Regions from separate parts of the Carnobacterium iners genome, predicted to be linked through region 1. Evidence: riboswitches for the same ligand, from Rfam matches in the RefSeq annotation. Region 1 holds a riboswitch; the other holds the start of a gene.

Evidence for each region. A riboswitch is a leader RNA that binds a small molecule or an ion and turns the genes downstream of it on or off. The one in region 1 is predicted to bind FMN.
Region 2: it holds a riboswitch for FMN, as region 1 does, so the genes downstream of both, B9Y54_RS08760 (ECF transporter S component) here and ribD (bifunctional diaminohydroxyphosphoribosylaminopyrimidine deaminase/5-amino-6-(5-phosphoribosylamino)uracil reductase RibD) in region 1, are expected to answer to the same signal.

The regions. Positions count from the first base shown of each region.
Region 1 covers NZ_FXBJ01000002.1:1,483,592-1,499,406, reverse strand. Annotated here, with positions in the region: gene ribH (6,7-dimethyl-8-ribityllumazine synthase) at 1-65, opposite strand, end outside; gene B9Y54_RS07270 (bifunctional 3,4-dihydroxy-2-butanone-4-phosphate synthase/GTP cyclohydrolase II) at 108-1,301, opposite strand; gene B9Y54_RS07265 (riboflavin synthase) at 1,320-1,973, opposite strand; gene ribD (bifunctional diaminohydroxyphosphoribosylaminopyrimidine deaminase/5-amino-6-(5-phosphoribosylamino)uracil reductase RibD) at 2,000-3,103, opposite strand; FMN riboswitch at 3,229-3,343, opposite strand; FMN riboswitch at 3,498-3,612, opposite strand; gene B9Y54_RS07255 (RidA family protein) at 3,738-4,121, opposite strand; gene B9Y54_RS07250 (D-serine ammonia-lyase) at 4,244-5,578, opposite strand; gene B9Y54_RS07245 (PTS sugar transporter subunit IIC) at 5,660-6,739, opposite strand; gene B9Y54_RS07240 (helix-turn-helix transcriptional regulator) at 7,089-7,754, shown strand; gene B9Y54_RS07235 (DUF1002 domain-containing protein) at 7,884-8,861, opposite strand; gene B9Y54_RS07230 (CBS and ACT domain-containing protein) at 9,046-9,696, opposite strand; gene B9Y54_RS07225 (ABC transporter ATP-binding protein) at 9,702-10,406, opposite strand; gene B9Y54_RS07220 (ABC transporter ATP-binding protein) at 10,409-11,182, opposite strand; gene B9Y54_RS07215 (branched-chain amino acid ABC transporter permease) at 11,179-12,153, opposite strand; gene B9Y54_RS07210 (branched-chain amino acid ABC transporter permease) at 12,163-13,041, opposite strand; gene B9Y54_RS07205 (ABC transporter substrate-binding protein) at 13,118-14,266, opposite strand; gene B9Y54_RS07200 (GerMN domain-containing protein) at 14,486-15,655, opposite strand.
Region 2 covers NZ_FXBJ01000002.1:1,811,568-1,827,382, reverse strand. Annotated here, with positions in the region: gene cmk ((d)CMP kinase) at 1-140, opposite strand, end outside; gene B9Y54_RS08775 (LysM peptidoglycan-binding domain-containing protein) at 216-818, opposite strand; gene B9Y54_RS08770 (RecQ family ATP-dependent DNA helicase) at 881-2,326, opposite strand; gene B9Y54_RS08765 (YpbB family protein) at 2,316-3,386, opposite strand; gene B9Y54_RS08760 (ECF transporter S component) at 3,520-4,125, opposite strand; FMN riboswitch at 4,263-4,385, opposite strand; gene B9Y54_RS08755 (HAMP domain-containing sensor histidine kinase) at 4,463-6,268, opposite strand; gene B9Y54_RS08750 (response regulator transcription factor) at 6,277-6,999, opposite strand; gene B9Y54_RS08745 (pseudouridine synthase) at 7,143-7,880, opposite strand; gene scpB (SMC-Scp complex subunit ScpB) at 7,925-8,506, opposite strand; gene B9Y54_RS08735 (segregation/condensation protein A) at 8,510-9,277, opposite strand; gene B9Y54_RS08730 (N-acetyltransferase) at 9,281-9,718, opposite strand; gene lysA (diaminopimelate decarboxylase) at 9,734-11,056, opposite strand; gene B9Y54_RS08720 (purine-nucleoside phosphorylase) at 11,659-12,480, opposite strand; gene deoB (phosphopentomutase) at 12,516-13,685, opposite strand; gene xerD (site-specific tyrosine recombinase XerD) at 13,779-14,669, opposite strand; gene fur (ferric iron uptake transcriptional regulator) at 14,748-15,191, opposite strand; gene B9Y54_RS08700 (CvfB family protein) at 15,228-15,815, opposite strand, start outside.

The DNA.
Region 1 (15,815 bases):
AAACGTGCGATTACGATGCCCACTTTTAAATCTTTCGCAATTAACTGTCCTTCGAATACGTTCATTATAATTCCTCCATTTTTTTAAATCGTTAGTTTCTCTTATAGTTAATAGTTTAGATAATGATTCATTTCTTCTTGCTTGGTTTTTAAATAAGCCTTGTTTTCTAGTTGAGCTTCCACTTGAAGAGGTACTCTTTCAACAATCGTTAGTCCGTATTTCTCCATACTTTCTACTTTTAATGGATTATTAGTCATTAAACGCAAGTGCGAAACGGACAAATCATCAAAGATTTGTTTAGACTCGTAATACTCTCTCAAATCAGCTGGAAAACCAAGCGCTAAATTAGCTTCGATGGTGTTGTGACCTTGATCTTGAAGGGCATACGCTCTAATTTTATTTACTAAGCCGATGCCCCGACCTTCTTGGCGCATGTATACTAAAATGCCACGACCCGCTGTTGCAATTTGCTCCATTGCCGCATCTAACTGTTGGCCACAGTCACATTTTTTAGAACTAAATACATCACCCGTCAAACATTCAGAATGGATGCGACACAAAACCGGCTCGCCATCACTAACATCCCCCATTACTAAAGCAACATGGTGTTCACCCGTAACAGCATGCTCATAGGCATAAATTTCAAACTCACCATATTTTGTTGGCAGATGCGCTTTAGATTGTCTGAAGATAACTTGTTCTTTATTTTTGCGGTACTCAATTAAATCAGCAATGGTTCCTATTTTTAATCCGTGCTCTTTTGCTAATTCCATTAGATCCTTTCTTCTGGCCATTGTGCCATCTTCTTTAAGAATTTCACAACACAATCCAACTGGTTTTAAACCTGCTAGTTGCATCAAATCAACCGTTGCTTCTGTGTGTCCTTTTCTAGCTAACACTCCCCCATCAACCGCTTCTAGCGGGAACATGTGGCCTGGTCTTCTAAAATCAGTTGATTTCGCTTCATCTGAAACTAGTTTCATTGCCGTTAGCGATCGTTCAGCTGCTGAGATTCCAGTGGTTGTGTCCAGATGGTCTACCGAAATAGTAAACGCTGTTTGGTGGTTATCTGTATTGTCTTGAATCATTTGTGGCAATGCTAACTTCTTAGTATAGTCTTTGCTCATTGGCATACAAATTAACCCTTTAGCGTAACGAGCCATAAAATTAACATTTTCTGTAGTAGCAAATTCAGCCGCACAAATAATATCTCCTTCATTTTCTCTGTCTTCATCGTCTACTAATAAAATATTTTTCCCTGCCTTTAAATCAATTAATAATTCATCAATGGTATTAAACATACGCTCCTCCATTCTGGTCTAATAGAACCCATTTTCTTTTAAAAATCCATGCGTTACATTGCTTTCTTTAGTCGGTTCTTTTGAGCCAAGTCCCAATAACTTTTCGACGTATTTTCCAATCATATCGCATTCAAGATTAACTTTATCACCTGGTTGCTTGGCTAACAGCACCGTTTCTTCACCAGTATGAGGTATAATCGAAACTTGAAACGACTGGTCGTCTACTATTACGACGGTTAAACTAACTCCATCAATAGCTATCGAGCCTTTTTCGATAATGTACCTTAATAAATCCGGACTTGTTTCAACTGTAATCCATACCGCATTATCATCTTGCCTGAAAGCTTTTATCTTTCCCGTTCCATCGATATGGCCACTAACCATATGCCCACCTAGTCTTGTCTCAAGGCTTAGAGCTCGTTCTAAATTAACGTAGCCTCCTGGAGTCAATTCGCCAATGTTTGTTCTTTTCAAAGACTCAGACATCACATCTGCCTCAAAAGAATCGTTTTCTATTTTTGTGACGGTTAAGCATACACCATTAGTCGAAATACTATCTCCAATACGGGTTCCTTGTACGACTTTTCGGCCTTTGATAGTAAGTACTGAACTTTTCTCACCTTTTTTAATCGATTTGATTGTCCCAATTTCTTCAATAATTCCAGTAAACATTTGTTTTCCTCCCATTTAATTTCTTTTTATTTATCCAGATAACCTTCTATCAATATATCTTCTCCAACCATCACGGGATTTAATCGCTTCAATTGAAAAGCATTTTCTAATGAACTGATTCCTTCGCCTTCAACAATTGTCTTCGCATCTTTTCCACCAATGATTTTTGGCGAAAGATAGACGTGAACTTTATCAACAATTCCTTCTTTTAGAGCTGAAAAGTTTAATGTCGCTCCACCTTCCAATAAAATGCTGTCAATCCCCTTAGCGCCTAATTTTTTCATCAATTCGCGTAGATCAACTCTGTTATCCCTTTGGGAAGTCACGATAACCTCAATACCCATTTTGGTTAATGTTGCTATTTTTTCACTACTTGCTCTATTAGTTGTTGCGACAATTGTCTTAGCTTTATCTTGCTGGGACAATACGACAGAGGCTAACGGGATTCTTAGTTGGCTATCCACAACAATTCTAATCGGGTTTTTACCATTTGGAATTCTAGCTGTTAATTGCGGATCATCTTTGATAATCGTATCGATACCTACCATGATGCCAGATAATTCGTGTCGCAAGTTGTGGACTCGTTTCCTCGCTGCTGCGTCAGAAATCCATTGAGACTCACCTGTTACTGTAGCTATTTTCCCATCTAGGGACATCGCACTCTTCATCACAACAAAGGGTTCTTTCGTGACAATGTACTTAATGAAAGCCTCATTTAGTTGGGCTATCTCTTTTTCTAGCACTCCAATGCTAACGAGAATCCCCTTATTGCGAAGTCTTTCAATGCCTTTTCCTGCAACCAATGGATTAGGATCACCCATCCCAATAACCACTCGTCTTATCTTTTTATCTACCACTAAGTCAGAGCAGGGAGGTGTTTTCCCCACATGTGAGCATGGCTCCAAAGTGACGTATAATGTTGCACCAGATACACATTCACTTGCTGATGCAATAGCATTTACTTCTGCATGCGCTTGGCCGAACTCTTCGTGGTACCCTTGTCCAATCACTTTTCCATTCTTAACAATTACAGCGCCCACTAAAGGATTGGGTGCTGTAAACCCTTTTCCTTTTTTTGCTAAGTCTAGCGCCATCTTCATATAAAATTCATCCAATTTTTTCACTCCCATCTACATAAAACCAAAAAATAAAAACCCAAAAGATTGTCTCTTCAGGGTTTTAGCGCATTTTGAATAAGAGAGTGCAACAAATAGCACCGCATACTGGGTATTCGGCTACCTTTGATCTCTTTAAACGCTGTCTTCTTTCATCCAGACTTTAACTGTCGGCTTCGGAATTTAACCGAATCTGCTTTGCAGCTCGTGGGCTTTACCACCGGTAGGGACTTACACCCTGCCCTGAAGACTATTCAATTTTTTGGAAATAGAATACAAAAAAGCCCCAGATAGTAAATCCAGGGCTTTGTTCATGGTCAAATAAGACTAGTGTATCATTGCTTTTTAAACGTAGGATTTTTATCCATCTCAAATAAGATTTCTATAATCATCGTTTTTTCTGCAATCACTTTGTCTTCTTTCATCCAGACTTTAACTGTCGGCTTCGGAATTTAACCGAATCTGCTTTGCGGCTCGTGGGCTTTACCACCGGTAGGGACTTACACCCTGCCCTGAAGACTATTTTGTTTTTATACTGTTAGACTATATGGAACCAATGAGAATGTCAATCTATTTTTTAAGAACATTATTTATTTTATATAGAAAACGTTGTTTATTTTATTACTAACCTATTAATTTATAAGCTGCTTTATTTTTTTAAAACTGCGACAACTTCGATTTCACATAAGCCCTTGAGGGGAAGCTCTTGGACAGCAAAACAAGTGCGAGCAGGTTTATGCCCATTAAACTGTTTGCCATAAGCTTCGTTGAACGCTTGAAAATTTTCCATTGTTGATAAATAACAGGTTGTTTTAACAACATGTTGCAAAGAAGAACCAGCCGCTTCTAGAACAGCAGAAAGATTTTTAAAAGCTTGTTCGGTTTGTTCTGTGATACTTTCTCCAACTAGTTTACCGGATACTGCATCTACTCCGATTTGACCAGCTGGAAAAATAAAATCTCCTGCTTTGATGACTTGTGAATATGGACCAATTGGTTCCGGTGCGTTTTTTGTGTGAATGATTTCTAACATGTGTGTTCCTCCTATGATTTTTTCTCGTACAAGAGAAACCCTCTTGAATTTCATCTTTACTCAGTAGTGTGTCATTTACGATTTACTAAGTCCTGTATTCGTGCTTTCACTTTTAAATTAACTTACTTTTTGCCTTTATTGTAGAAAACTTCCATGTCTTCTTTAGGAACCATACTTCCACCAGTCGCCCATGAGATGTGCGTTGCATTTGACATTTTATCAACTAGGTTGTTGGTTTTCAAGTACGCTTGTCCTGCTTCTGATTGCAACATACGAATAGATCCTGGTAAACCTGCAATTGCAGCTGGCTCTAAATAAATTTCTTCTTGGTCAATCAAAGCTGTTAATAATTTATATGTTTCGTCGTCATCTAACGTGTACGATCCACTAAAGAAATCTTCTAATACTCTCGCAACAAAACCAGATGTCCGTGGAACAGCTAATCCATCAGCAACTGTTAGCCCGTCTAGGCCAATATCTTTAACTGATATCTCATTGTATTTACCAGTAATTAGGCCTAGAAGCATAGAAGGAACGTGTGTTGGTTCAGCAAAGAAACAATGAACGTTATCACCATAAATATGTTTCAAGCCAAAGGTAACACCACCCGGAGAGCCACCAATGCCACAAGGCAAGTAAACAAATAAGGGATGATCTGCATCTACTAAAATGTTGTTGTCGCTTAATTGTTTTTTTAATCGACTTCCAGCGACTGTATAGCCTAAGAATAACTCACGGGAATGCTCATCATCAACGAAGTAACTTGTTGGATCTAAATCAGACTGTTGCCGTCCTTCTGTTACAGCTTTTGTAAAATCAGATTCGTGTTCAATGACTACCACTCCGCGACTTCTTAAAAAGTTCTTTTTCCATAACTTTGCTTCTACTGACATATGAACAATGACTTCAAAACCTAATTTTGCTCCGACTGTTCCAACACTGATTCCTAAATTCCCAGTTGTGCCAACAGTTATTTTAAAACCAGAAAAGAACGTTTTGAATGCTTCACTTGCAAAAATAGCATAGTCTTCATCAATTGATTTCAACATGCCATGTTCTAAAGCTAAATCTTCCGCATGCTTTAAGACTTCATAAATAGCTCCACGTGCTTTTACCGTTCCAGCAATGGGTAGTAAATCGTCTCGCTTCAACCATACTTTTCCTTCAATCGTTCCTTTGTACTCTTCTTCAAGGTAAGCTTTTATATGCGGTATTTCTGTAATAGGTGATTCTATGATGCCATTAGTTGGAGCTGTATCTGGAAAAGCTATTTTTAAATACGATGCAAATCGAGTTAAGCGAGCATCTGCGTCTGTAATATCTGCCTTTGTGATGGAAGACTTTTCTGCGGCTTTTTCGAATTTCTTTTTATTTGGATTAACCCAGAATACTTCTTTTGTTGCTTTGATATCTTGGAATAAAGTTGTTTCTTCTATAGCAGATTTCTTTTCGTCCATTGCTAAGTTTGTTCTCATTATAAAAAACTCCTCTTCTATTATCTGAATTTTTAGTAGCTCGTTGTATTTTGGATACATTTATTATACAATAACCGTTTCTTCAATTTCACTAGTTGATTCTAAAACAGATTCTTTTGTATTTATATTTCCAGACCTAATTTGTTCAGCGGTTTTTATTTTAAAGTTTCTAAAAACATAAGATCCTAGAAAACCTGCAAGGGTACTAACAATCATACATGCAAATGCTGCAATTAATACTTTGCCAGCCGGATTATAAGCAAACATGACGGCAAAGCCAGCTATTGGTGTTGCTGTACCTGGCGTGTTATTGATTAATCCCATTAGAGATATAATGATTCCACTTGCTGCTCCACCGATAAAATTTGTAACATAAATCGGTATCGGATTTGCTGAGATGATATCGGCTTGCGTCAGCGGTTCTATTGCTACTGAGATAGTATCTTTTTTACTTCCAAATTTCATTTTACTAAATAAAACGTAATTTAGAAAGGATGAACCAAAAACAGCCAATGCACCAATAGCCATTGGAACGCCTGTTAACCCTAACATTGCGGTTAAAGCCATGGAACTTAGTGGCGCTGTAGCCACAACTGTTATAATGCCTCCCAAAATTATTCCCATCATAACTGGACTCGTGTCAGCTGTAGCAGTTAGTATTTCACCAATTTGCATCAATGTTGCATCGACTACTGGTGACGTTAACGATCCAATTAAACGAGCAAGCGGTGCTGCAACGACAATAATGACAATCAAATCTAAACCACCGGGTATTTTTTTCTCCATATATAGAATAACAAATGAAATTAAGTATCCAGCAATAAAGCCAGGTAAAATTCCAAGTCCGGATAAAGAAAGACCAACAAGAACAGCATAGACAGGTGAAACTCCCAATGCCAAAGGCACTAAGATTGCTGCGGCAACGCCTCCAAGACTTCCGTTTGCTCCCCCAACTTCTTTTAGGAATTCAATGTTTAGCACATTCCCGAAAAAAGCTAAATGAAAAGCTTCAACCAAGAAACTAGCACAAGCAGCACTAGCTAATGCGCCCATAGCTTTCGATCCTTGAGGTGCTTTGTAGTTGAATAAAGTAAAAAACGCTAAAACCAGCAGTAATAATAATGTCCCAAATAAAATATCCATGTTTTTCCTCCAATGTTTTGTTTAGGTAAATTTTACTTTCAATAAATCTTCACAAACAGTAAGCGATTACAAATAGACGCAAAAATAATTTATACCTGAAAAAGGCTCCTTGACTTTTTTAAATTTATAATTCTTTATATCTTAAATAATAAATTATTATCATAATTACACTTTATAACACTAATTTCTTACTGTCAACACTTTTGATGATAAATTATTATTATTATAGACTATTATTAAAATTCAGTTGTATTTTTCTCTTTCTTGCCTTAAAATCTAATTAAGCTATCATTTTACGCCATAATTGGTAGTTTTATTTTGTTCTATTATAGAAGGGGTTCGTTGCTAATTGGAAAAAGAAATTATTGAACAGTATAAAAAAATTGTCTATTACTTCGGGGAACTTTTAGGTCCAACATATGAAGTTATTTTACATGTCCTTACTTCTGAAAAAGAGTCTTATATTGGAGCTATTGCTAACGGGGAATTAAGTGGCCGCAGTTTAACAAATCCGTTAACTGATTTTGCACTAAATTTAATTGAAGATAAGGTTTATTTAGAAAAGGAGTTCATAACTGGATATAAAGGCACGATGTCTAACGGAAAAGAATTTCGTTCTTCGACACTTTTTATCAAAGACTCAGATGGAAAACTAACGGGCTTATTGTGTATTAATTTCGATATCGATCAATACAAATATATTGCTAAAGATATTTTAGGTCTTGCGCAAATCATCTTACCTTTAAATGATTTAACAGCTGAACATACGAATCCTTATATTGAAAATTTTTCAAATTCTGTTCGAGACATCGTTTTAACAGTCATTGACTCTAAATTATTAAGTCCTGATGTTAAGTTGTCTCAAAATCAAAAAATCGAAATTATTGAAATTTTGGAGGAAAAAGGTGTTTTTCAAATTAAAGGGGCAGTTGTCGAAGTCGCTGCTACATTAACTATCTCCGAAGCTAGCGTTTACCGTTACTTACAAGCCGTTATGCGTAAAAAAGAAGCTTAATAACCAGTAGTGAAATTGAGGCTACGCTATCTTTTAAACGTTAAAATACCCGTATTGAATGGATTCATTCAATACGGGTATTTTTATAATTATTTATTTCTATCTCTTTATTCAGTTGATGATTTAGTATTAATTAAACAATCCAACGATTGCATCAAAGATTTGACTAAAGAAATTCCCCACTCTATCAAGCAGTCCACTATCTTTAGCACCTTGAAGTGCTTCGCCAAATTTTGATTGGACTGAATCGGATAGTTTTAGTAATTGCTCTTTCACTTGTGCTGAGTCAATGGCACTTGTTTGTTGGTATTTCTCAAATAAGCTCATTAATTGATTGATTTGTTCTTGTGTTACTGCATTTTCTAATTGATTGTTTTTTAATGCATCATTTATGATTCGCTCAATGTCTTCTTTGGTTGCTAACTCACCTTGTTTTTCTTTTAAATCTGCTAATTCTTGTTTGATTTCGATAATCGCTTGGTCGAATTTTGCAGGATCGAAGTCAGTCTTATCTATATTCTCTTGCGCAATACCATTTGTCGTTTCTAATTCTTTTTGAGCAACAGCCATCCGGTCTTGATCTAAGTCTTCTCCATTTACATCAAAAGCTTTGTAAATACCTGTCAAGGCGCTTTCCCCGGTAACTTTCTTAACACTTGCTACAACAATTTTAACATCGTTAACCCCTGCTGTGATGGCTGCATTGGCGTATTGGTCTTGGGTAATTTGGGTAATATTTTCCGGTGTTTCAATAGTTACTTCTACACCTTTACCTGAATTTTCTTTTTGGACTAAAACAGATGAAATCATGTTAGCCGTATCCCCTGATCCCTCTTTTAGGTATTGGATTAAATCCTCGCCTGTTACAGCGACGCTTGCTACATTTTCAGGGTTGTTGATTCCTAGTAATTTTTCTGTTTCACTAATTTGGTTATCAGATAAACCACCTCCATATACAAAAGTTGGTTTCCCCCATTTTTCATCTATTATTGTTGTGTCAATATCACCCGACGAAGCTAGCGCGAGTGAGGGCAGGACAGAAACGGTTATTCCTATAAGACTGACGGACGCAACGAGCGCAATACTTAACTTTTTAAGCTTATTCATAGTTGTTCCAACCTCCATTGTTCTTGATTTGTTTTCTTAACTTCCTTCATTTTACACCACATCCATTCTGTTTGTCTCCTATTTAAGACCTAACTCTCTTTTTTTGTCTCAGTAAAAAATAAAAAATCAAAAGAAAAATAGCTTTTTCAATGCTATATTTCTTTTAATCTTTAAAGTAATCAATTTAATTGCCCTCTTTAACGGTTGCTGAACTCACTGTATAGCCTTTATCAGTTAATATTTCTTTGATTTTATCTGTATTAGGACTATCCATTTGAATGACGACTTGAGTGATATCATTTTGTCGATAAACCGCAATTTGATTGATACTAACATGCTCGTCAGCAAGAATATTCGTAATATCTTTTAGAATACCAGAATGGTCTTTTTTGATATCGATGACAACTCGACTGCCTTTGTTGTTGTATCCCATAACGTCGATAAAGGCTCTGAATAAATCTTTGTCTGTGATAATCCCTATAACGTTATCACGATCTTCAACTACTGGCAATACACCGACTTCATTTTTCAGCATCAAATCAGCTGCTTCTTCTAACAAAGCATCCGCTCCAATAGTGATAATTTTTTTGTGCATAATATCTCCAACAGTCGTCTTTGTCAATAAGTAGTTCATTTCATGAATGCTTAAACTAGTAGCCGTTGATGGAGAATTTTCTTGAATAATCTCTTCGGTGATTAACCCAATCATTTTATCTTTTCGAACAACTGGTAAACGATGGAATTTATGTTCTTTCATAATATCAAGAGCTTCTAAAACTTTTGTATCCTCAGAAACTGTCACAACTTTTGATGTCATATAATTTTTTACATTCATTGCACTTATCCCCCTAAATAGGCTTTTTGTACATCATCACTAGCCAACAATTCTTTACCCGTTCCACTTTTCACGACTCTTCCTGTCTCTAATACGTAGCCTTGTTGCGCTATTTCTAGGGCAACTTTAGCATTCTGTTCGATAAGTAAAACTGTTGTGCCCTGAGCATTGATCATCTTGATAATAGCAAATATTTCTTTAATGAAAATAGGGGCAAGTCCCATTGAAGGCTCATCTAATAGCAACAATTTAGGACGAGACATCAAAGCTCTTCCCATAGCCACCATTTGTTGTTCTCCACCAGATAAAGTGGCTGTGTCTTGTTTTTTTCGCTCTTCTAGAATAGGAAATCGCTCAAATACCATTTTAAAATCTTTTTGGATTTCAGCTTTATCTTTACGAAGAAAAGCACCCATTTCCAGATTTTCAAGAACGGTCATCCCTCCAAAGACATGCCGTCCTTCTGGAACTTGAGAAATACCTAGTTCAACAATTTTCTTCGTAGATTCCTTTTGAATCGGCTTACCTTGGTAGAGAATATCGCCTGAAGTTGCTCGATGCAAACCAGATATCGCTTTAAGAATCGTTGACTTACCTGCTCCATTAGCTCCAATTAGCGAGACAATTTCGCCTTCTTTCACCTGGAAACTTACTTCTTTCGTTGCTTGTATTACGCCATAATGAACGGTTAACTTTTTGACTTCTAACATTGCTAATCACCACCTAAATAAGCTTTAATAACCGCTTGATTGTTTTTTATTTCTGCTGGTGTTCCATGAGCAATCATCCGGCCGTATTCCAACACATAAATTCGCTCGCAAACGTTCATAACTAGAGACATATCATGTTCGATTAATAAAATCGTGATTTCAAAATCTCTTTGAATCTGGCGAATTAAAGCGGTTAAATCAGCTGTTTCTTGTGGATTCATTCCAGCTGCAGGTTCATCTAAAAACAAAATTTTTGGTTTCGTTGCTAGTGCGCGAACAATCTCTAAACGCCTTTGTTCCCCATAAGGTAAATTCTTAGCTAGTTCAGCTACTTTATCTTCTAAATTAAAAATAGTAAGTAATGCAATCGCGTCTTTTTTCATTTTTTCTTCAGACTGATAAAAATGAGGTGTACGGATTATACCAGCTAATGCTCCGACTTTTTTTTTTGCATGCATACCAATTAAAACATTGTCTAATACGGTTAGATTTTTGAATAATCGAATATTTTGAAAGGTTCGGCCTAAGCCCATATCTGTAATGTTATAGGTTTTTTTTCCAATTAAGGACTGTTTTTTACCTTTGATTTCTAAATCAATACTGCCTTCTGTTGGTTGATAGACTCCTGTTAATAAATTAAATAGCGTTGTTTTACCAGCTCCATTTGGTCCAATCAACCCGACTAATTCGTTGGGATAAAGTTCCATAGACACCATTGAAACAGCTGCCAAGCCACCAAAGTTTTTAGTCAATTTTTTCACTTCTAATAAACTCATTTGGTTTCCTCCTTTTTAGTAGGAGTTTTCATTTTTCTTTTTTTCATTACAGTAGAAATCGTAAATTCTTTTGTCCCAAATAATCCTGAGGGCTTGAAAATCATAATAGCAATCAGAGCCAACGAGTAAAGAATCATCCGTAATTGTCCAAAAGGTTGTAAAAAGACATTAATAATACCTAAAACGATAGCGGCAATAACACTACCTGTGACACTTCCTAATCCACCAAAAACAACAATGATTAAAATATCAATTGACTTCATAAAAGTAAAATCTGCTGGGCGAATAACACTAAAGTAAGAAGCATGTAAACCACCTGCGACAGCTGCTGTTGCTGCGCCGATTACAAAAGCAATCGTTTTGTATTTAGTCGTATTGATTCCCATCGATTCAGCAGCGATTTCATCTTCACGAATCGCAATGGTTGCTCTTCCAGCGCTACTTTTAATGTAGTTGACTACAATAATGAGTGTTATCACTACAAAAATAAACGCTAATTGCCAAGTGGTTAGATAAGGAATATCACTTAATCCAGCTGCACCGTTTGTTAGACTCCCCATATTCAAAATAGCAATGCGAATAATTTCAGCTACTCCTAAAGTAGCAATGGCTAAATAGTCGCCTTTTAATCGTAAAGTTGGGATTCCAACAAGTAACGCAACTACTCCTGCAATGACTGCTCCTAATAAAATCCCAGCAAATAAGCCGACTAGTGTCGGAATTTTGATTGTCATAATGGCCGTACAATAAGCTCCAATCGCCATAAAACCTGCATGGCCTAAAGAAAATTGTCCAGAAAAACCGATAATTAAATTTAATCCCACTGCTAAAATAATATTGATTAAGATTGTCATTAACGTAATCTCATAAAAAGCATCAATAATACCGAAAGAAACAAGCAGTTGAGTAGCAAGAAAGGCGACTAGGATAAAAATGAGCCAGCCAAGATTGGTTTTATTTAGTTGCTTCATTTTTAACACCTACACTTTCTCTTTTTTATTTTTGCCTAATAAGCCAGTTGGCTTAACAATTAAAATAATAATTAAAATAAGGTAAACAACAGCATCTTTAATCAACGAGCTGCCGTATCCGCTTATTAATGTTTCAATAATACCAATAGCAAATCCTCCAACTAACGCACCTGGAATAATGCCAATTCCACCTAAAACAGCGGCGATAAAAGCTTTTAATCCCGGTGCAACACCCATCAAAGGATCAATCGAATTGTAATACATCCCAACTAATACGCCAGCCGCGCCAGCTAATGAAGAACCTAAAATAAAGGTAAAGGAAATGACATTGTCTACGTTTATTCCCATTAATCTAGCCGCGTCAGCATCTGTGCTAACTGCTCTCATCGCTTTGCCCATTTTAGTTTTCTTAACGATAAACTGCAAAGCTACCATCAAAATAATCGTTGTTAAAAAAATCGTGATTTGCGTTTGATTTATTTGGATATTTCCAACGGAATAAACTTTATTTTCAATGACTTGTGGAAAGGCCCGCACCTGTGGTCCAACAATATAAATCATAATATTTTGCAATAAAAATGACACACCAATCGCTGTAATTAAGGCTGCAACACGCGTAGCTTTTCTTAGCGGTTTGTAAGCAACACGTTCAATCATCGCACCTAACAAAGCACAAAAAGCCATTGAAATGATGAGTGAAGGGATTAACCCAAGCTGAAAGGTATTGATAGTAGCATAACCGACAAAAGCACCGACCATATAAATTTCACCGTGAGCAAAATTGATTAACTTAATAATGCCATATACCATCGTATAACCAAGAGCAATTAAAGCATAAATGCTTCCTAATGAAAGCCCGTTAATTAATTGCTGAATAAAATTTTCCATAAGGCTCCTCTTTTCTCCTAAAATTAAAAAGATGCAAAGCTACATTCAGCCTGCACCTTCTTTAATCGTTTCTTGTTTATTTAGGTTTTACTTCAGTACCGCCAGCTTCTTTACCGTCTTGTAATTCGATGACAAATACTGATTTCACTGGATTATGATTTTCATCAATAGAGAAATTACCAGTGATTCCGTTGAAGTCTGTCACTTTTTCAAGAGCTTTAGCAACCTCTTGAGGATCTGAGCTATCTGCTTCTTCAATTCCTTGTTTTGCCAAGTAGACAGAATCATAAGCTAGTGCAGCAAAAGCATCAGGTGCGATATCGTATTCATCAGTATACGCTTTGATAAAATCTGTGATTTTCTTTTCTTTATTGTTTAATGAGAAATGAGCTGAGTAATAAACATTTGAAACATTTTCTTCGCCAGCTAAATCTAGTAACGCTTGGTTACTAAACCCATCAGCTCCTAAAATCGGTTGTTCGATACCCATTTCACGTGCTTGCTTGATGATTAAACCTGCTTGCTCATAATAAGCGGGCATATAGATAACATCGAAGTCTTTGTCTTTGATTCGAGTCAAGATAGCGTTAAAGTCCGTATCATCAGCTGTAAAGTTTTCATCAGCGACAATTTCACCAGCATATGAGTTTTTGAAAGATTTTGTTAACCCAATAGCGTAATCACTCGAACTATCTCCGATGATGACCGCTTTTTTAGAACTTAAGCTTGTTTCAGCAAATTCCGCCAATGCTACTCCTTGAAAAGAATCTTGGAAACCCGTTCTAAAAACGAATGGTTGAACGTTGCCTTTACTATCTAATGTTAACCCATCATCTGTTCCTGAGGGTGTGATCATCGCTACTTTTGCTCTCGTAAGAGAAGGGGTTGCTGATTTTGTTGCTCCACTGGTTGCAGGTCCTACGATAAGAGATACTTTTTCTTGTGTTGCTAATTTAGTGGCTACACTAGCTGACTCTGTTGTATCAGATTTATTATCTAACTCAACATAGTCTAATTTTTTATCTAAAACGCCACCAGCTGCATTAATTTCTTTAATCGCTAGTTGAACACCTTTTGATTCTGCCGTTCCATATGCGGAAACAGGACCGGTTAATTCGAAATTCCCACCGATTTTAATTGTATCGGCATCCTTCGTATTTTCTTTTGTACCACAAGCCGTGGTAAATAATGCCAATGCTGCAAGGCCTACAATTAATTTTTTCATTTGGTTTCCTCCTATATGGTTTTTTAGCTTCTTCTCAACTAATCTTAAAATTGGATATTATTTACATTAGAATTTGGTAAGAGTTGCTAATGTCTAACAGTATAGAATATTCTGACAATTTAAGCAACCGTTTATTTACTTTTTTTATTCTTTTATTTTCTTACACAAAAAAACAGAATAGAGACTAGAAAATCTAGCTATTCCGCCTTTTCTATTTTATTATTTTCCTAGCTCGTGACTATTTTTATTGGTTACCATAAAGGGTTCCCCTTTTTCCATTTGAATATGGCCTGTACTATAAGGTTTACCTTCTACTGTTAGATAAACGTCATTCGTATGATAATACCCACCAATTGTGTTAACAAGACTTTGCATAATCAACGTTTCAAAGGCTGTCCCCGCATTCATTTCAGAAGTTAGTTCCTTTGAAAAATCAATGTATACATGGCCATCTTTATTTAAATACAAACTTAAGATCTTAGTATTTTTAGAAAGGACATTTCCGACTTGATTATTAGGGACTTCTTTATAGGCTGCTTCGATTCTTTTTCTTGTAACATTATTTGTTTTAAAGGCTACTTCTTTGTCGACGAAGGACATGGTTTTTCCGTCAGATTCAGGGTAATAAAAACGGATTGTTTGCATCAATGGTGTCTCGTTTATTTCACTTAATGTTGATGTTACATTGTAACCATTTAATGAAAACACACTTTTCACTAATCCTATATTGGGTGCATAATAAGTAATTTCCTTGTCTCCTGTTCCTCCAGTCGTCACTTCTATCGTGTTAAACGTTCCAATTGGGGTCGTCATAGAGACATTGATGGCAGTAATAGATCTTGTGCGTTCTCCTACTACTTCCCAGCTAGTCCCGACTTTTATTGGGCTTTTTATTAAAATTTCCATTTCTTCATTTTTATTAGATATTTTTGTTTTGAGCCAATTTTCTCTAGTATAGGTTTCCTCTCGATCTATGCGAACCACTACTTGATTTTCTTCTAAATCCAATACTTTTACTACTTCTGTACCTCCATTATTTGTTCTTGTTTGCTTAGAATTGTTTGCTTCATAATCTGTAAATACATCGTAACTTGCGTATTCATTTCCTTCTCCTATATATACGTATTCTTTATTAGCCGTTTCAGGAAAGTAATCAGCTAATTGGTTTTCAGTTACTATTTCTTTAGATTCATCTGAATTAATTGAGCTCTCTGTAATAGAAGAATCATCGGTTTCACTTGATTTTAGTGATTCTTTAGAGCTATCAGTCACTTGATTTTGACTAGAAACTGCTTCGCTAACAGCGGAATCATCTATCTTAAAAAGTCGACAAGAAGACAAAATAAATCCTATTGTTAATAAACTAAATAAGACTGTTATTTTTTTCATCATTTTCCTCCTACTTTCTTTTTTGTTTCTATCTATACCTTATCATATCAATTGATGTAAGCGTTATTTATTTAGGATATTATTTTTTTACTGATTTTTTTATGATAAAATAGAAAATTAAAAGAAGACTCATAAAGTCAGTTGACTTTATACGTTTATT
Region 2 (15,815 bases), 330 kb from region 1:
AAAGCTTCATAAGTCAATGCACGATACATTGCACCAGTATCACAATAGATGTAACCTAGTTCATTTGCTAAGAGTTTAGCTACCGTACTTTTACCAGCAGAAGCTGGTCCGTCAATCGCAATCATCATTTTGTTCGTCATTCTTAAAACTACCTTCTTTCTATTTTCAAAATAAAAACCGTCCAAAGACGGCCTTTAGTTAATTAAGTTATTCCCCTATTTTACTTTTAACACCGTTCCAACACTCACGCTATCGCTAGTTAAACCATTTAAGGCTCTTAATTGAGCAGTTGTCATCCCGTGATTTAATCCAATCCGATAGAGGTTATCTCCCGCAACGACTGTATAGGTCTTACTAGTTTCTTCTACAACAGGCTCTTTTACTTCAGGTTCTGGAGTCACAGGGGCTACAGGTTCCGTAACTATTGGCTTTTCTTCTACTGGTGCAGGCTGTTCTGGTGCTTTTTCAATAACTTCTTCTGTTGATACAGATAATGTCGGTTTTTCAGAAGCAGAATCTTTCTTTTTGGAACTTAGTTTTTCACTGCTGCTACTTTTTGTGATAGTTACTCTATCTTCATTAGCTTTGAATCCTTCTTCATCGCTTCGTTCATTTAGAATGAACGTATAAGTAGCTATTGGTAAAATAAACAATAAGGCCAAAAAAATAATAAGAGACGTAGCTACTGGAGAAATACCTCTTTCAGCTTTTTTCCTGGCTCCTCTTAAAGAAGTATCTTTTTCATCGTCTACATTATTTTCAAATTTCCGTGTCCAGACCTCATTGTCTTTGTTATTTTTAGAATCTTTTTTAGACATAAAGTACTCCTCCTAAATATATTAGATTTTATTGTACCATAACTTAAAGAATCTTGTCTTCCTTATTCCGATAGTAAAAACAACTCTTCTATCTTTTCTTTCCAACTTTTTGAGATAGAAAAATGAGTTAGTTTTTCTTTTTCTTTTATTTTATCATAAAACTCTTGGTCTAAGCCACAACTAGAGCAACAATAGGATGGGTTCTTAATTAATTTCTCATTGAAATAATAAAGAAGAAAACTTCTTTTGCAGTCAGTGGTTTGACTATAGTGCACCATATACTCTAATTGCCGATCTTTTTGACGTTCTCTACCAAGTATTTGAGATTTAGCTTGATTAATCGGTGTTCCTGATGAGAGATAATTTTCTAACAACTGTTGTTGGGTCTCACTGCAACTTCCCTCAGGTATTTTTTTATGGCGATACGCATATTCTAACATCGCATTATTCGGTAAGCTTTGTTCTTGCAGCCTTTTTTGCAAGAATTGGTCACCTGCTTCGAAAAGCAACACAGCGATGCTTTGCTGTCCGTCTCTGCCACATCTTCCTACTTCTTGTAAATAAGACTCTACACTAGCGGGCATATGATAATGGATGACAAAGCGGATATTTTCTTTGTTGATTCCCATTCCGAAGGCACTTGTTGCACAGATAAGTTCGATTTCATTCTGTATAAATTGCTGTTGTATCTTAATTTTATCTTCATTAATGATATCTGAATGGTAGCTTTCAACAGTGTAGCTTGTTTCTTTTTTTAACCATGAAGCTATTTGATCTGCTTTTTTCTTACTTGAAAAATAAATAATACCAGGTTTAGATAAATTTTTAATTTGATTTAATAATTGTTCATCCTTATCGTGGGAACAATTTATTGTTGTTAAGGCGATATTAGGACGATCAACAGAGTATAGAATTTGAGTCGTCTTATCTTGCTCTAAAAATAAAGAGGTTAAAATTTCTTCGCGAACGACTTCAGTTGCTGTAGCTGTCAAAGCCATCGTTAATGGATTATTTAATTCTTTACGGACCATCCCTAATCCTAAGTATTCTAGCCTAAAATCCATTCCCCATTGAGAGATACAATGAGCTTCGTCAATAGCCATTACACTAATCGTTAACGATTTGAGTTTAGCTAAAACATACTTTTGTTGCAACATTTCTGGCGATAAAAAAATGAACTTATAGTCAGTTAAATGAGACATAACCCATTTTCTTTCTTCACTACTCATTAAACTATTCAATGCAGTGACTCTTTTTTCTCCCATCCGTTTCATTTGATCAACTTGATCTTGCATTAATGAAAGCAGAGGAGAAACAATCAAGACAATCCCTTCTAAGCAGTATCCTGTTATTTGATAGCAAATTGATTTACCGGTACCTGTCGGTAACATAACTAGTGTATCTTTTCCATCCAAAGCTGCTAAAATAGCTTCTTCTTGTCCTTCACGAAAATAAGTATAACCAAACTGGTGAAGCAAAATATCTTTAATCTTTTCCTCATTCGTCACTATTTCGATTCCTTTCTATTTGAGCTAGGCGAAACCATAAAAAAAGAACTTCCGGCTTTTTTTCAAGCATTTCTTGGTATGTAAGAGCAGGTGTTTCTTTTAACAGTTGCTCAATTTCTTTAAATCTATCTAATGGTAAAATTGCTGATAAATCAAATAAAGGATCCATAATACTTATTTCAATAACATGTTCATTGATTGTACTTAGTTTTAGTTGCCGATACTTTGCAGTATCTTCAACTGAATAACCTCCTAATAAATACTGCTTCGTCAAAATAGCACTAGTAGTTGTCCCAACATGAGTTTGCAACATCTCTTTATAGATTGAAAAAAATAATGGCGTTTTTTTAGGATACTGCTCTATTATTTTCCCGATGCAAGCTAGCGAATCAAGCACAATCAAATGAACTTCAATCGCCTCTTTTTTATATGCTTCAGCTAACTGATTTTGAGTCTTGCCCGTATTATTATGACCAGATAAATTAGCAGTTAGTATTTCAGCGTTAATTAAAGGCAGTTCATTCAAAATCAAAATCCATTCATTACCAAATATTACTGCTAGTTCTTGTTTATCCTTATTGCTTTTTTTGAGCCAAAGTTTGAGCCAATATTGTTTTTCCCATTCTTTTTCTATTGGAGTATACAGTTTATTTTTATGCCTAACTTCAGATAAAACTTGTGTAATCAATTGAAGTGTACGCCAAAAATGGTTGAGTGCAAGCCCATTTTGAAGGTAATTTAACTGTTTAGGATAATAGTGGCTATTAAAAAACCCAACAGATTCTTTTTCTCCGCTATCTGATAAATAATACTCCATTTTTTCTCCTGATTGTGAAAGGTGATTCAAATGAGCTAGTTTTTCTATACTCTTATTAAATTGACTGCGATTTAATTTTGGAAATAAGGCAAAAACATAAGTTAGGTGATACCTTTCAGCGCTATAAAGGATTGATGCCGTTTTTTTACCAGTAAAAATATGGTAAATAGTAGAAGCTTTTTTTGAATACGTTTTTGAAAACAAAGATAAATAAAAATAATCAAGATAAGATAGCCTATTCAAAACAGCACAACTCCTTTTTAATTTTCTTTATAATACACGTTTAATATACCAAAAAATCACTATAAATTCCTTAAAAATTTATTTAAAGTAAATAAAAAAATGATTTCGTAAGAGATACGAAATCATTTCCTTGTTATTTTTTTTCTAATGTTAGGTAGCTCGTTTCTGTAAGTTGACTCACTTGGTTTTTAATTATCCAAGGTTTCATTTTTTTGTATAAGGCAATAAAGACTGTACTAACGACGATACCTTTGATTAAATTAAAAGGTACAACCCCATAAAAGACATACTTTTGTATTGGTCCAACACTAAAGTTCAACACTAAAAAGTATAGTGGGATTAAGACATAAGCATTTAATAAAGATAATACGGTGGTCAATGATACCGTTCCTAGTACGTTAGCTAAAACAACATTTTTAGCTTTTTCAGCTTTCGTGTTCATAATGTAGTAAATGGGTAATGTATACGCCAAGGAAGCTATCAAGCTAGCTGTGTCTCCTATTGGGTAACCCGCATCTCCGCCCGTTTGCACATAATGAAGAATGGTTCGAATAACCGCTACGGCTATTCCTGCTACTGGTCCATATAAAAACATACCTAACAGAACGGGAATATCACTAAAATCGATTTTCAAAAAAGTGACGCCTGGTATGATTGGAAAAGCGAAAAACATTAGTACGAATGCAACTGCAGCAAGCATAGATACACCGACTAATTTTTTTGTATTACGGGTTTGCATAAAAAATCCTCCTGAAAGGACTCATCAGCTTGAGCATTCTTGGGCCTACCAAAAAAAACACTATAAAAAATACGCTCGTCTAATTTCTCTTCAGAAAAATTAAACAGAGCATGTGAACAGTATTATATTCAAATAAGCCCCATCTTCTTTATCCAGACTTTACTGTCGGTACTGGAATTAAACCAGTTCAACTAGAAATGCTATCTAGTTCGTGGACTATACCACCGGTCGGGAATTACACCCTGCCCCTGAAGACGAATCGTCTATTTTATTAGTACAACATTTGTACTATTTTAGTATAAGCTATATTATCTTTATTTGCAAGCTCCACTTACTATTAGATAGTGTTATCTGAATATGGAAAGTGAATTCTAAAGGTTGTTATTTTATTTATCATACTTGAAACTTCAATATAACCACCATGTTCTTCGATAATGGTCTTAACAATAGACAACCCAATACCTGTTCCAACCTTATTAGAGTTGTTGTTCACTCGAGATTTGTCTGCTTTATAAAAGCGGTCAAATACGTAAGGCATATCTTCTTCTAAAATACCGGGGCCATTATCAACAATCTCCATCTGGACTTCGTCGATTATTTTATCTAGTTGGACTCGAATCATTACTTCTGCACCATCTCGTTCAGTTGTCGATGAGTGATGAATAGCATTATGAACGAGGTTAACAAAAACTTGATTCATTTTATCGCCATCCATTGGATAAGTGCGAATCTCTGGATCAATTTCTAGTAATAATTTTACATGGTTTTCATTAGCAAATCGCTTAAATAATGATAATATATTTTTAAAGAAATCTTCTAAAAAGATGTCTTCAATAATTAAATCGATATAACCAGCTTCCATACGAGATAAGTCAAGCATTTCATTAACAAGACGATTCATTCGTTTCGCTTCATCACTAATGATCATCGCCATTTCATGCTTTTCTTCATCTGTTTCAGCAATATTATCAATAATCGCTTCACTATACCCTTGAATCATGACTAAAGGCGTACGCAATTCATGAGAAATATTGCTAATAAAGTCTACCCTCATTTTATCTAAGTGTCGTTCTTTTGTTAATTCCTTTAATGAAACTAAGACTCCACGAACATTTTTCATATCTTCGTCAAATAAAGGAACCAAAGATAGTTGGAAATAAAAATCATTAATCATAAGGTCATCATAAACTTTTTCTGATTTTTCAATAACTTTATCTATTTTATCTGCTAAAAATTCAGGTAATTGGTAATCTTTTACATTTTCAAAGGCATCCCAATTACGCAGAAATTCTTCCCCTAATGGATTGGACATTAAAAGTGTTTTTTCTTGATTATAATACAATATTCCGGTTGAAATAGAAGCAACTATTTTCTCTAGAAGTTCTTTTTCTTGTCTAGTCGCTGCTCCTGTTGTCTCAAACGATTTTTTCATTTTATTCATTGCTAAAGCTAATTGTGATAGTTCATCTTTGTATTTTACCGACGCTTTTTGATTGAAATCATTTTTTGCATAGTCAAAAGCAATATCTCTCAACTTATTTAGCGGTTCACCTAAATTTTTTTGTAAAAAATACAAGAATAAAACAGCTAAAAGTCCATAAACAGCAAAAATACTTAAAATCCAACTATTCATTTTTTGTTCGGCCTCATTTAAAAAAGATAAATCTACAACCGAATAAAGAACAGCTTTTTTTCCCTCAATGACCAGATTCTTAACTCTAAAAATAAACAAGCCACTTGTATTTTCAAAACGAATTTTATCGCTAACAACTTGTGTATCTTCTTTATTAATAAAAGCTTCTTTTATACTTGCATCAGTCAACAAACTATCTTTGTAGCTCAAGAAAAAACTCTGTGACTCTTTAGAAAAATTTAAAACGGGTTCTCCCTCAATGTGAAGAGACATAAATAGATGAGAATCGTGCGCTTTAAAATTATCCATACTTGCAGTGGTAACATTTTGGTCATCTGCCAGCCGTTTTTCGATTGTTTGAATCATTTTTTCATAATCAGAAATATAGTTCATTTGTATATTATTTTGATACACATGACTATACAGCTCTGTTGTGGCAATAAAACAAAATCCTAAAAGTAGTACCGTAATTAACCAAATCCGAATGGTTAAGTTATTTACTTTATTCATCGTCTAACCTACTTTTTTCCTTCAGAATAAGAATTAAATTTATAGCCTAATCCCCAGACTGTTACAATCATTTTTGCAGCTGCTTCTGATTCTTTGGTTAATTTTTCTCGCAATCTTTTGATATGTGTATCTACTGTTCTTAGATCTCCAAAAAATTCATACTTCCAGACTTCTCTCAACAATTGTTCTCTTCCAAAAATTTGATTTGGAGATTGAATGAGATATAACAAAAGATCGTATTCTTTTGGAGTGAGATTAACTAGACTACCGTCGGCTAGTACACGATGAGATTGATTATCAATTTCAATATTAGATGTGACAATTAAATCTGGATTTAATTGTTCTTGTTCTTTTTCAACGTGAGTTCTTTTTAATACTGCAGATACCCGTAAAACAACTTCTCTAGGACTAAACGGCTTTACGATATAGTCATCTGCGCCGGCTTCAAATCCTTGAATCCGATTCATTTCTTCCCCTTTTGCTGTTAACATCATAATTGGGGTATTTTTAACCTCTCGCAATTTTTCAGCCACTTCAAGGCCATCCATCTTAGGCAACATAAGATCCAAAAGAATTAAATCATACTCATTTTCTATTGCTAAATTTAATGCTTTTTCTCCGTCATCTGCTTCAGTGATGATATAATTTTCTTTTTCAAGATACATTTTTAATAAGCGTCGAATCCGTTCTTCGTCATCAACAACTAATAAGTTAAGTCTCTCGTTTTCCAACGATACTGCACCTCCTATTTTTTAAAAAATTGTTCTTTATTCATTATATTATACACGATTTCTAGTCCGCATACAGAGATATGAATTATGTATGCAGAAGTAAACTTCAGACAACAACAAGAGTGTCATCTGAAGCTTATCGTTTAATTTAGTTCTTTTTTACTTTCATTTGCTAAATTACGAAGTTGGTTGACTTCAAAAGACTTAAGTTCGCGCCATTCGCCTGGACGTAGACCATTTAAGTTTAATGTTCCGTAAGTTTCTCTTTTAAGTTTTTGTACAGGATATCCAATAGCTCTGAACATTTTTTTAACTTGCTGGTTCTTACCTTCATGGATAGTTAATTCAACCATAGACATTTTTTTATCATTATCTGCTGAAAGAATTTTTGCTTTCGCTGGAGATGTTTTTTTACCTTCAATTGTAATACCATTTTCAAGCTTATTTAGTGAGCGTCTGTCTATCATTCCTTCGACTTTAGCCACATACGTTTTATCGATGTGAAACTTAGGATGCATCAACATTTGTGAAAGCTCACCATCATTAGTCAAAATAAGAGCACCCGTTGTATCGTAGTCTAAACGACCGACTGGATAAATTCGCTGCTCAACGTGAGTAAACAAATCGGTTACCACTCGTCTATCTTTGTCATCTGAAACAGCTGAGATCATTCCTCTTGGTTTATTTAATAAAAAATAAATAGGCTCTTCACGATCAATCGGTACACCATCAACTTCTACCTTATCTGAGTTTCCTACTTGAACACCTAATTCTGTAACAAGTTTCCCATTCACTCTTACATGGCCTTTAACAATTAGTTCTTCAGACTTTCTTCTAGAAGCTATTCCTGCATGTGCCATTACTTTTTGTAATCTTTCCATCGTCTTTAACTACTCCTTAACATTTCAATTTTTTGTTTTGTGTATTATGAAAATTGTTCGTTGAATCGTTCAAAAAATAAATCTGATTCTTTCTCTGAAAAATTTTGTTCCATTTCTGCTATCTCTGGTAATTTTGGCAATTCAGTTAACTTTTTTAAGCCAAAATAATCTAAAAAATAATGAGAGGTCCCATACAATATAGCACGTCCAGGACCTTCTACACGACCTTTTTCTTCAATTAACCCTCTAATGACTAGTTTTTGAAGTGAACCACTCGTTTGAACACCACGTATTTCGTCAATTTCCATTCGTGTTAAAGGTTGCTTATAAGCGATAATAGCTAACGTTTCAAGGGCCGCTTGTGACAAATTAGTCGATAGCGGCGAAATAGCATAGCTTCTTATGATATCAGCATAATTTTTTTTAGTCACTAGTTGGTACTGTTCACCAGCTTCTAACAAAGTTAGACCACGTTTCTCAGACAGTTCACATTCTTTTTGTAACTCCATTAATAAGCGATAGGCATGCTGCGTCGAACAACCCAAAAGGGCAGCCATCTCATTTAAAGTTAACCCCTCATCTCCTGCTACAAAAAGCAAAGTTTCAATGGCTGCTGTTTCATTCATCCGTTAATCCCTCTCATCCTTACTTTTTGTTGAGTACACAAAAATTTCTCCATATTTTTTAGATTGTTTAAAAACAATTGATTTTTCTTTAATTAATTCAAGCATGGCCATGAAGGTTGCAACCATCTCTTTTTTTGTCGGCTCAACAAAGAGATTAGAAAATAATAGCCCATCTTTTTGAGTCGTCAAAGAAAGTTGACTTAAAATAAAGGCCATCTTCTCAGTAATCGTTGTTTCTTCTGCCATAACTCGGGTTTGAAGGGGCCGTTTATTTAAACGTTTTGTTAATAATTTATTGAAAGCAACAACTAAATCATCTGTCGTCAGTTCCATTGGTTCTAAGGGTATATTTTGTTGGAGAAACTCGAGATTTTGTGGTTCTCTCGTGTAATATTGATTCCGCTCTTCTTCTTTATCTTTTAATACAACCGCGGCTTTTTTATATTTTTGGTATTCTAGCAATTGCTCAACTAAAGCATCACGTGGATCTTGTCCTTCTTCAAAATAATCTAATGCGTCATCGTCCAGAATTATTTCTTGGTTAGGCAAGAGCAGTTTGCTTTTAATGGCCATTAGAGTTGCTGCCATGACTAAATAATCTCCAGCAACATCTAATTTCAACACGTTCATCGTTTTGATATAGGCAAAGTATTGTGCGGTTACTTCAGCAATTGGAATATCGTAAATATCTAATTCCATTCGCTGGATTAAGTGAAGCAACAAATCTAACGGACCTTCAAAAGCGTCAATTTTCACATTAATTTTAGACATTGCTTATTCTTCTTCCTGGTTAGTATCAGCAGCTAATAAGTGAGACCTCTTATTTTTTTCTTGCTCCCACTTAATAATTAACTGAGCTGTTTCTATTGTTCCGATAATTTTTTGATTGGAGAAATGACTATCTAGTGCTTCTAATATTTTATAACTGATCCCTTCATTACGAAAAGAGGGATTGATAGAAATGTGACGCAATAAAACGAATTCATCATCAACCTCAACACCTATTACAGCTATCATATCTTGTGTTTCTTCTCCACGCCATAAAAAAATTTTCCGGTTTTCTTCTTGTTGATACCAATCTAATTCAAATTTAAGTCGATCAACATCTTTAAAATCAGGTATAAATGATAATAGACCCATTGTAATCTTCTCATAATTATTTTTATAATCGAGTAACATATTCTGTTTACCCCCCATAAAGATTTTATTCATGTAACAACCTCTTGCTTAGTTGTTTGATAACAATGAGTGCTCTAATCTCATTAAGTCATTGTAAGTTTCCCTTTGAATAGCTAAAAAATCACTGCCATTCTCAACAAATATCACTGGTGGCCGAGGAATGCGATTATAATTACTGGCCATTGCATATCCGTAAGCTCCTGTGCTAAATACGGCTAGAATATCTTTTTTCTGTGGTTTAGGTAACGGCAAGTCCCAAATCAGCATATCGCCAGATTCACAACACTTACCGGCTATTGAATACAAGTCACTTGCTTGATCATTTGCGCGGTTGGCAAGAACACCAGTATATTTCGCATGATACAATGCAGGTCTTATATTATCTGACATTCCACCATCAATCGCTAAATAATGGCGAACATCAGGAATTGATTTTTGGGAACCTGTTTCATAAAGAGTCATCCCTGCATCACCGACTAGACTACGGCCAGGCTCAATCCAGATTTCAGGCATATTTAGGCCTAATGCATCCGTTACATTTTCAACTTCAGTAATAATCGAATCAATGTATTCAGCAATCGATAAAGGTTCATCTTCAACGGTATATTGAATACCAAAGCCTCCACCAACGTTTAAAACGCTTAAATCAAAACCAAATTCTTCCTTCCATTTTTTTGAATAAGTTAACATTTTATTAATGGCTAGATTGAATCCTTCTAGTTCGAAAATCTGTGAGCCGATGTGGCTGTGTAAACCTATCACATCAATATAAGGCATTTGACTCGCTAAAATAGCTGCTTGTTTAGCCTGACCGTTTTCAAGATCGAAACCAAATTTAGAATCATTTTGCCCAGTAGAAATGTAATCATGTGTATGTGCTTCTACGCCAGGTGTAACTCGAATCAAAATTTTCATTCTTTGTTTGCGTTCGGAAGTAAATTGATTCAAACGATCTAATTCGTAGAAGTTATCTACTACAAAACAACCCACTTGGTAATCCAATCCAGCAAACATTTCATCATCCGATTTATTATTGCCATGAAAATGAATTTTTTCACTAGGGTACTCTGCTTTAATGGCCGTGTAAAGTTCTCCACCTGAAACAACATCTAATGATAAACCTTCTTTTGCCATCAGTTGATAAATGGCTAAACAAGAAAAGGCTTTACTTGCATAGGCAACCTGAGCTTTTACTTTTCTTTTAGAAAAAACAGCTTTAAAGGCTCTAGCTTTTTGTTTAACCGCTTCTATATCATATACATATGATGGTGTACCGTATTTATTGACTAACTCGATTGTGTCTATGCCGCCAACTTCAAGATGGTTCTTTTCGTTTATTTTCATTGTACCTGTTAGTAAGCGCTCGTCCATTAAAGGTCCTCATTTCAACTTTATCCGATTTTTTTCTTTCCCTACCATAACATAAAAAAAGCATTTTCTCAACGTAACAAAAGTGCTAACGACTCGATACACTGGTCTTTATAGAAAATTTTTTAAATGATCTTTCCTGACTTTATTAGTTAGTCATTTATAAAAAGATATCCTCTTATCTTCTGGTGAAAAAAGAAAAGTGCTTTTTAAAACTCACTAACTTTTTTCTTGCAGTCAACTGAGTCTTAGAATAATTTTGCAGATTTATATGTTTAGATTATCAATAAAAGTTATAAAACGATGTATTTTATTCCTATCCAACGGACCGATTCGCTGATTTAACGTGTCGCTGTTTAACAACTCTTTCAGACCTAATTGAAGGCTCCCTACTGATTTTAACAGGTATTTGAATAGGGTTTTTGTTACCATTATTTGAGAGATGCCCACTAGGCTCATTTTTTCAATGATTACTCTCTTTTATTTTTTACTTTATTTTCCAAAAAATAAAAATCGCTTGTTTACTTGAACGTTACTTCAAGTAAACAAGCGATTTTATCAAGTAATAAAAGCACAATCTTTTATTACTCAAGAATGGATTATTATTAAATCGCTTCTAAAATATTTTTAATAAATAGTTTAAAGGTCTTTTTGACACGTTGCGTTGTTTCTACAACTTCTTCATGGTTAAGAGATTCTTGCATGCCAGCTGCAAGATTTGTGATACAAGAAATGCCAATTGTTTTTAGTGATGCATGTTTAGCCACAATGATTTCAGGAACAGTAGACATTCCAACAGCATCTGCTCCTAATAAACGAGCCATTCTAATTTCAGCAGGTGTTTCATAAGTTGGACCAGAGAATCCCATATAAACCCCTTCTTTTAAATCTAATTTCATATCTGATGCAACCTGTTTAACAATTTTTTGATAATCTTTATCGTAAGGCTCACTCATGTCGGTAAAACGTACGCCTAATGCTTCATCATTTGGCCCCATCAATGGATTTGCTCCAGTATAGTTAATCTGATCCGTAATCATCATTAATTCTCCTTGTGTGAAGGTTGTGTTTACTCCACCCGCAGCATTTGTGACAATTAAAGAATGCACGCCTAATTCTTTCATCACTCTAACAGGGAAAGTCACTTCTTCTAAGCTGTAACCTTCATAATAGTGAAAACGCCCTTGCATAGCTAAAACTAGTTTTCCACCTAATTCACCATAAACCAATTGACCAGCATGACCTACGACAGTCGATACAGGAAAATGAGGAATATCGTTATAAGCAATAACGACTGGGTTTTCAATTTCGTCTGCTAATTCGCCTAGCCCTGAACCTAAGATTAAACCAACATCAAGTTGCTTAACCCCTTTTTTATTAATATATTCCGCTGCACTTTTAATTTTTTCTTGTAATGTTGAAGTCATGGATGTTCTCCTTTTTATAGTACTTTTATTTTTTATTACACTAAATGAGTTAAAAAGCTTTCACCAAAACCGGTATCTTTTACATTAAAATTATCCGCAATTGTTGCGCCTATGTCCGCAAAGTGGCCTTGCGGGATACTGCCAAATTTTTCCATAGAAGGTGAATAAGCCAATAACGGAACATATTCACGTGTATGGTCAGTACCTGGAGCAGTTGGGTCATTTCCATGATCTGCTGTGATCAATAATAAATCATCTTCTCTTAACTGTCCGACAATTTCTTCTAAACGATTATCAAATTCCTCAATAGCCTTTGCATAACCAGCTACGTCTCGACGGTGGCCAAATAAGGCATCAAAATCAACAAGGTTTAAAAAACTTAATCCTTCAAAATCTTGTGTCATAACTTTTAGTAATTGATCAACACCATCCATATTGCTAGTAGTACGAATAGCTTCTGTAATACCTTCGCCATTGTAAATGTCGTTGATTTTACCAATAGCAATAACATCTTTACCGGCATCACTTAAATGATTCAAGACCGTTTTACCAAAAGGATTTAGTGCATAATCGTGACGGCCGCTTGTCCGAGTAAAGTTGCCTGGTGTTCCTACATATGGACGAGCGATAATACGACCAATCATGTAAGGATCATCTTTAGTAATGTCTCTTACATATTGACAGATTTTGTATAACTCCTCTAATGGAATAATTTCTTCATGTGCCGCAATCTGTAGTACTGGATCTGCAGACGTATAAACAATTAAATCTCCCGTCTTCATTTGATGCTCACCGTATTCATCAAGAATTTTCGTTCCACTGGCGGGCTTATTTGCTACGATTATGCGACCAGAGAAATCTTCAATTTTTTTGAGCAAAGCATCAGGAAATCCCTCTGGGAAAACTCTAAATGGCGTTTGAATATTCAATCCCATTATTTCCCAATGGCCTGTCATGGTATCTTTTCCAACCGAAACTTCTTCTAGTTTAGTATAATAGCCAATATTGTCCGGTACATGTCGAACATCTTTTAACGGACGAATATTGCCTAAACCTAATTCTTCTAAATGCGGAATAGACAATCCCGCTTCTTGAGCAATATGACCTAATGTATCACTACCAATATCATTAAATTTTGCGGCATCTGGTGCCTCGCCGATTCCAACTGAATCCATTACAATTAAATGCACTCTTTTATAAGACATATTCTCTTTTCCTCCTCATTCTTATCTTCTACACTTCTCATTATAGTCAATAATCTGTTGTATTGCGAGAGAAAAGGTAAAAATATAAAACGGTTACGCCCGCGGATGATAGGTTTTATAAACCATCGACATCCGATGTGTACTGATATGAGTGTAAATTTGTGTGGTTGAGATATCAGAATGACCCAATAATTCTTGAACAGTTCTTAAATCTGCTCCATTTTCCAATAAATGAGTAGCAAAGGAGTGTCTCAAGGTATGAGGGGTTACTTGTTTTTCGATACCCGCTTTTTTAACAATTATTTTTAAGTTTTTCCAAACGCCTTGTCTAGTCAGTTTACGGCCATGATGATTTAAAAAGACATACTTTGAACGTTGATTTGGCCGCTCTAATCGGTTACGACTATGATTTAAATAGGTCTCAGTCCATTGGACAGCTAAGTTGCCTAATGGAAGAATGCGCTCTTTTTCTCCTTTACCAATTGTCTGAATCAAACCTAAAGACAAATGCAAATCATCTAGTTTCAACTCGGTTAATTCAGACACACGTAATCCAGTTGCATACATCACCTCTAGAATCGCACGGTCTCTAATTCCTAAAGTATTGCTAGTATCAGGGGTTTCAATTAAATTTTCTACTTCTTTAATAGACAACACTTTAGGCAACGTTTGAGCTTTTTTAGGTGTATCAATATGAGTCATGGGATCAACCGTTGCTATTTTTTCTTGTCTTAAAAATTGATGAAACTGTCTTAAACTTGAAACCATCCTTATAATCGAACCCGCTGATTTTTGTTCTTCTTTTAATTGCTGCAAAAAAGATAAAATAGCGTAACGATCAATCGTGTCCCAAGTTGTTAGTTGATTTTTTTTCAAAAAAATCAAATAGATTTTAATATCGCGCATATAACTCTCAATTGTATTTTTAGAAAGCCCACGTTCGATGGTTAAAAAGCGGATATACTCAGCTAAATCTTCTTCCATTTCTCTCTCTCCTTCATACGATTGAAAAAAGAGCAGGAAACACATTAAGTGATCTGCTCTTTTTTATTTAAGATAGATTTATTGACAATTTTTACAAATACCATGAAATGTTAAACGATGATCTTTAACTTGAAAACCAAATCTCTTTTCAACATCTTCTTCAACATCCTCTAGTAAGTCTTCAAAGATCTCTTCTATTCCACCACATTTTAAGCACAAAAGATGATGGTGGAAATGTTTATCGCCTTCTTGCTTTAAATCATAACGAGCTAAACCGTCATCAAAACTAATCTTATTAACAACTTTAATATCCGATAAAATTTCTAATGTTCGATAAACAGTCGCTAACCCAATATCTGAGTTTCTTCTTTTAACTGCCAAATAAATTTCTTCTGCACTCATGTGTTCTGTTTCTTTTTCAAGCACAATTTTTATCGTCGCTTCTCTTTGTGGAGTAAGTTTATACCCAGCACTATGCAACTTTTCTGTTATTTTTATCAACATGGACTTAGCCGTCTCCATTAGTAATCCCTCATCTAACTCAACAATTTTTCTCTATTATTCTATTTTTGAAACAGCATCGGTTGTTTCAACTTCAACTTCTGGTTCTGATTCAATCATTTGTTCAACTAATTTTGTTTCGCCATCTTCTTGAATAATCATTCTTTGTTTCATCAAATTGCCAAGGGCACGTTTGAATTGAGATTTGCTTATACCAAAACGCTCTCTAATTTCATTTGCATCACTTTTATCTGTATAAGGAAAACTACCCTCTGCTGTACGTTCCAAAATAGCTAATAACATTCCAGCATCATCACCTATTGCTTCATGTGCACGAGGCATCAACGAAATATTTAGCACACCATCTGGTCTAACGCCAATAACACGACCGGATACAACTTCTCCCATACGTGGCTCATCTTTTCTTTCAGAGGGGTGAATAAAACCTAAGTAATTATCTGAAGTAATCACAAAAGTTCCAACCATTTTCAGACGATAGGCAGTGGCCGTAATATTTTGATTGTTTAAATCCGGACTCGCCTTTTCAGAAAGAGATTCAAAAACCGTTTCAGGTACTAATGTTCCCCACATGCGATCTTTTTCATCTACTTTTATGGTAATCATTAACTGATCACCTTTTTTAGG